DNA from 2 places in the Shewanella zhangzhouensis genome. Region 2 is predicted to be linked to the other one. Evidence: predicted binding sites of a transcription regulator. Region 2 holds the regulator's gene; the other holds the start of a gene.

Region 1 (3,138 bases), 890 kb from region 2:
TTCGATTTTATGACGTACTGATAGCATTCTTGCGAACCAAAGCACTGTCGGAGGCTTGTGCAAACGGTCAGGTCGCTCAGGTTAAGTAAGGAAAGACTGAATTTCACAGTTGAAGTAAAAAGAGGCCAGCAAATTCATGGATAGAAAGAAAAAAACTGCACGATTTTTGAGGAAAGAGTTTGGGGTACGGAAAAGAACATTGCCTGAGTCATTGAAGTTTCTCAATGATGTTTGCTTCCATGCTGTGATAGAGGAGAACGTTGGAAACCGTACCGTTCGTACCATTGAGATGAAACCTAGATCATTAAAAAATTTAGTATCTGAAAGAGACTATTATTACGAAGAACTGTTCGAGAGTAAGAAGTCCATTAGCCATTTAAAACGATTGGTTAAAAGTCTTAAGGTAACACAAGACACATTGGTAGAAAACATTTCAATAGCAAAAGATGATGTTTCCAATACATCTAACTCAGTATGCAAAGATGAAAATCTAAGAGAAGAGCAGCAGGCTAACATAGATATGTATATAGAGATAATCTGTGAATTGGAAAAGAAAAATCTAGCCCTTCTGGAAGAAAATAGTCTACTTCTACATAATAATGAGATTTTGATGCGTAATATTGATTCAATTTGTGAGCCTGAAATTAAAAGGAATGAGAATGCATTTTTCAATGACGACGTGAGATCAAAAACTAATGCAGGGAGCCCGCCCATACAAGGAGGCGCTCCGCAATAGTGCATGCAGATTGAGTTCTGAAAAATCATGAATTTTTGAGCTAAATTGTTTAATCCATTCTGTTTATTTATGGGACTTAGTAAAGTGCAGAGCTTCATGTGATTTTTGGGGACATTTTGAGACGCAGGTAAGCAATTGCCTACCTGCTTTGGGACATTCGGTGCTTTGTATTCGATAATTACCAGCGTATAGCTACTGTGTTACCCATCTCATCTGTTGCTGGAAGGGAGCCTGTATCGATGAGTTTTCCCCGTATCCAAATGAATTCTGGAGGCCAAAAAGAGTACTTTCGCGCTAACTCTAACACCTCTTCTACAGTGTTCAGCGATATTTCAGGGTTAAGCCTGTAGTGCTCAAAGCACGCAAAATGCCGAAAGTCATCGTCCAGCTCTACGTCTGATAGCGTTTCGCCAAGTGTCCGTCCTTCGTTGTCGTCTTCATCTTCCAGGTTCCTGTGGTAGAGTCGCAACGAGTTTTCGGTAAAGACCTCAAGCAGGTGGTCTCTTATCAATGCGCTATCGATCACAGATAACTCAGATGCTTCTTTTAAATCGAAGGCCAGAACCACTCCAGAGAGAAACGCTGTTTCAGTAGGCAGATACCTCGAATGGCTTTCGGTGACCTCTTTCCAATGGTTAAATCCTGCGTTTATAGCGACGATTTCAAGAGCTTGATGGTGGGGGATGGATTGTTCACGTTTGAGCTTTCGCGCAAGTTGCTTTAAACGCTCAACGTTCTGAGAGGAAATAACTTTTATCAGGTGCATAAGGTTCTCCAGTCGCGAGAACGGTGCCCACTGCCGAGATCGCTGAAAACCTGAGCCGAAAAAGAACTGTTTGTAAAGCCATCCCGTCCGGGTTCGCCAAGGTGGGCAGCAGGTCTTGGCCAGACCTTGAGCAATCCTATCAGCCTGAAGCACCACCAATCAATAGCCTCTGCCATGGACATTGCCGAAAATGGCCAAAACACACTATACTGTATAAATGTACAGTTATTTGTGTGTATTCCATGAAAGTAATTCCTCTTAGAGCCAGAGCAGGGATCACCGGCTTCGAAAGTCCTGCAACGGATTACTACCAACTACCCCTGAGCCTTGATGAGCTACTTATTGAGCATCCGTGTGCGACCTTTATCGGCCAAGCAGCGGGTGATTCAATGCAGGGAGTTGGCATCTTCGATGGTGATGTTTTGATAGTCGACAGGCACGTCAGGGTAAGAACTGGCGATGTGATAGTGGCCAACCTGAACGGTGAGTTTGTTTGTAAGCTGATTGATACTAAGCGTAAGCTTCTGTTGTCTGCAAACGAATCGTATCAGCCGGTGCCTGTGTTGGAGTGGGATCAGTTTTCCATCGAAGGTGTGGTGATCCGTTCTATTCGTTGTCACAGGCCAAGCAAGGTCTTGGAGGCGAGCTGAAATGTTTGCGCTGGTCGATGCCAACTCTTTTTACTGCAGCGCCGAGCAAGTATTCAGACCGGATTGGCGCGGAAAGCCTATTGTGGTGCTGTCAAACAATGATGGCTGCGTAGTTGCCGCAAACAAGCAAGCCAAGGCTGCTGGAGTTGAAAAATTCAAAGCCTTCTTTGAGGTACGAGACTTGTGTCAGAAGGCAGGTGTCATCGCACTATCATCAAATTATGAGTTGTATGGCGATCTCTCATCCAAAATGATGCAGATCATTGGTCGTTTTGCACCCGAGCAGCATGTTTACTCAATAGATGAATCCTTTCTCTCTTTTCGCCGTTCATATCCAGCGATCAAAGATCTCTATTCTCAGGGCATGGCAATCCGGCGCGCAGTATGGAAAGAAGCACGTTTGCCTGTGTGTGTGGGTATGGGCTCAACACTTACACTCGCTAAAGCTGCAAACCATGCAGCGAAAAAACTCGAAGGCTATCGGGGTGTCTGTGTCATTGATAGCGAAGATGTGCGTCAGTATGTACTTGAGCAAATGGCTGTAGGGGATGTGTGGGGGATTGGCCGCAAGTTGTCAAAAAGACTTGAATTGATGGATATTCGGAATGCTTGGCAGTTGGCTAACATGCCCCCAGGGTTAGCACGTAAGCAATTCAGCATCGAAATGGAGCGTACCGTTAGGGAGCTTTCAGGATTGCCGTGTAAGGGCTGGGATGAAGCTAGGGCAGACAAGAAGCAGATATTTTCAACTCGCTCTATCGGTGAGCGGATCACTGATCTGCAATCTTTGAATCAGGCTATAGCCAAGCATGTAGGAATTGCTGCGGCCAAAGCCCGCAAGCAAGGTAGCCTTACTGGCACTGTGTTGGTGTTTGCCAATAACAGCCCGTATGACGAACGTCCTGTGGGTTTTAAGCGGTTGGTTAAGTTTGCAGTATCTACTAATTGCTCCGCAGTTATCACCTCAGAGGTCAGCAAGGTAGTGC
Region 2 (3,138 bases):
GAATCTGTTCGGCGCCCTTGATGCTGATGCCTTTATAGAGCTTGTTCCACAGCCAGGTGAGGAAGCGCTCGGCGATGCGCACCAGACTGTCGGAGTAATCGGCTGCAATCTCATCCAGATATTGAATGGCGGTTTCACGGGCCTTTTCTTCAGAGATTTTTTTGCTGGCGGCTTCTTCGGCAATCGCTTTTTTCAGGTTGTCGGATTTCAGCAGTGCATGAAACATGGCCTGACGATTGGGCAACACAGGCCCTGTCATCACTTTACGCTGACGGCGGAAATGAACCCTCGCCACCCGGGCAAGCTTGTGGGCAATGCGCTTGTCTGTGCCATGTTCATCGGCCATATGACGCAGCGACACAGCACGGGAAAACTGCACGAAGTTATGGCGACCCAGGAATAAAATCATCAAACATTTACGCAGCCAGGTCGGATCTTCCCGCTCAAGCACTGCTGCACGCATAGTGTCATCTTCTTTACCCGGGGTTCGCCCCCAGTAAAGACTTACAGGCACCAGCTGTATATCCAGCTCTTGCTGCTGACGGTGCAAAGCCAGCAGTTGCTGGAAAGTCTGCAAAAAAGGCTCATTGCTGTCACGTTTGCCAAACAGCGGCTTTCTGCCCTCCAGACACACGACCCGTGGGGTCTTGATTCCATCGACTTCCAGCATCTGATATGGGCTGGGTAACCCCAACTTGCCGGTCACCTCATGGAGCGCAGCAATATCGCTCACTGACTCGGTTTTCATGACGTAAACCAAGGGGCGGGAGGGATCGAGATTCAAATCGGCGAAGGGATCCTGAGGTACCACTATGGTGTGTACCAACTGCTTCTGGATCCAACGCAAAGACTTAAACCAAAAAGACTCGTGTGCTGACATGCTGATATTGGGAACCTGGCTTCAATCAATAGCGCAATAGAATATCAGACAGCCGCAGCCATTAGCCAATAATCTGAAAAATGGTTAATACTTGCGCTGATGAAAATACTGTATATACTAACAGTAACTGTATAGAAAAACAGGAATGACCATGAGACCGCTGACGCCTCGCCAGGCCGAGATCCTGGACCTAATCAAACGCAACATCGCCGAAACCGGCATGCCCCCAACACGGGCAGAAATTGCATCCAGACTCGGCTTTAAAAGTGCCAATGCCGCCGAGGAGCATCTTAAAGCGCTTGCCAAAAAAGGCTGCATTGAGATTATGCCCGGCACCTCGCGAGGTATCAGACTGGCGGGTGATGAGCTGGAAGATCAGCCAGACCCGGGGCTGCCCCTGATAGGTCAGGTGGCTGCCGGTGAGCCCATTCTCGCCCAAGAGCATGTGGAGCAGTATTATCAGGTCGATCCTGCCATGTTCCGCCCCCATGCCGATTTTCTGCTGCGCGTTCGCGGCGACAGTATGAAAGACATAGGTATTCTCGACGGAGACCTGCTGGCAGTGCACAAGATGAACCAGGCACGAAACGGCCAGGTTGTCGTTGCCCGGGTGGAAGATGATGTCACGGTAAAACGCTTCGAGAAACAAGGCAATGTGGTGTTCTTGCACGCAGAGAACGAGGCGTTCGCCCCTATCAGAGTGGATCTTGCCAGCCAAAGTCTGACTATCGAAGGCTTGGCCGTGGGCGTTATCCGTAATGGAGACTGGTTATGAACAAGCTGATTGGTAACGCACCCCGTCATCCCGGCTTGTGGACAGATTCCGCCGCCAAAGATGTTTGCCCCGCATCTCAGGTGATCACCCAAAGCACTCAATCCCAGGGGCGCCAAGAGATACAGCAGCTCGCCCCAGAGCTCGCACGCCTCAGTCTTGAGGGCCGATGGATAGTGCTTATCAGCCCACCCAACATCGGACTCAAATCCACTCTGGCACAGGCTGGTGTGCGCATGGACCGTGTGCTGCTGGTGCATGCCAAAGACGAATTTGAAACCCTGTGGGCGATGGAAAAGGCCCTAACCAACGGTACCTCAAGCGCCGTACTGTGCTGGACCAACGAACTGGATCCCAGAGATAAACGCAGATTGGCATTGGTAGCCAAAAATGCCGTGGCATTGGGTGTCATTTTTGAAAATGTAAATGCTCACTCACAGGCCAACGCTTTTACTGTTAGGCCCGAGTTAAGTCACCCCCTTCGCAGTGCCTCTCCGCTGCACTGATCATCTCCTCATCCCTTTGAGCCCCGTTATCGGGGCTTTTTTTCGATAATTTTTTCAGATAATTAGAAAATAAAGTGATCTTGATCAATATTTAAACTGCAAGTAATGTAGTTCAGGTTAACAACGATTTGTTTGTTATATCCGGGCGATTATGTCGTCGCAGTATCTGAGGCTTGCGCCATGGATATTGTGTATTTGACCGATATATTCAGCTGTAGGTGCAAGTGTGGTGAACAAAGCTGTAGTTCATTAAATAAGATACCAACCGCCAACGCACTTTGAAGTCATCGTTGCTTTTTGTGGGAACCGAAGAGTTTGCATAGAGCAGAGACTTACTGTGTGACTCTTCTTTGTAGTTGCTTGATGCAATTGACAGAGGAGATGTCTTGTGAAGCAATGGTTGTATTGTTTCGCGGCGGCTTTTATGGCCCCGCCCATCCTTGCGGCTGATATGCCGCTCAACATGACACAAGGTGTTACTGAGATAAGTGGCAGGGTCTATGGCCTGCACATGACTATCCTGTACATCTGCTGTGCCATAGGTGTAGTGGTTTTTGGCGCCATGATTTACGCCATGATAAACCACCGCAAATCCAAAGGGGCCGTTGCCGCCCAATTTCACGAAAGTACCAAGGTCGAAATCGCGTGGACTCTGGTGCCCTTTCTGATCCTGATTGCCATGGCTATTCCGGCAACCAAGACCCTCATCGCCATGGAAGATCCCTCCAACGCCGACTTGACCATCAAGGTCACCGGCTCCCAATGGAAGTGGCATTACGATTACTTCGACCACGACTTCGGCTTTTACAGCATCCTGGCGACCCCCAGAAGTCAAATAGAAGGCGCCGAAGCAAAAGGCGATCACTACTTGCTGGAAGTGGATAAGCATCTGGTGCTGCCCACCAACCGTAAGGTTCGCTTTTTGATGACTTCCGACGATGTCATTCACTCCTGGTGGGTGCCTGCATTTGCCGTAAAAA

The links. Region 2 encodes LexA, which represses DNA repair genes until DNA is damaged. Its sites were predicted from a motif close to TACTGTATNNNNATACAGTA; they were not measured.
Region 1: K0H63_RS02980 (LexA family protein) is a predicted target of LexA. The motif match lies at 1,710-1,729, and genes of this name have one in related genera.

What each region holds. Positions count from the first base shown of each region.
Region 1 covers NZ_CP080414.1:680,720-683,857, forward strand. The annotation lists gene K0H63_RS02970 (hypothetical protein) at 137-736, shown strand; gene K0H63_RS02975 (P-loop NTPase family protein) at 915-1,502, opposite strand; gene K0H63_RS02980 (LexA family protein) at 1,745-2,152, shown strand; gene K0H63_RS02985 (Y-family DNA polymerase) at 2,154-3,138, shown strand, end outside.
Region 2 covers NZ_CP080414.1:4,304,497-4,307,634, forward strand. The annotation lists gene plsB (glycerol-3-phosphate 1-O-acyltransferase PlsB) at 1-880, opposite strand, end outside; gene lexA (transcriptional repressor LexA) at 1,032-1,655, shown strand; gene K0H63_RS19015 (cell division inhibitor SulA) at 1,652-2,158, shown strand; gene coxB (cytochrome c oxidase subunit II) at 2,547-3,138, shown strand, end outside.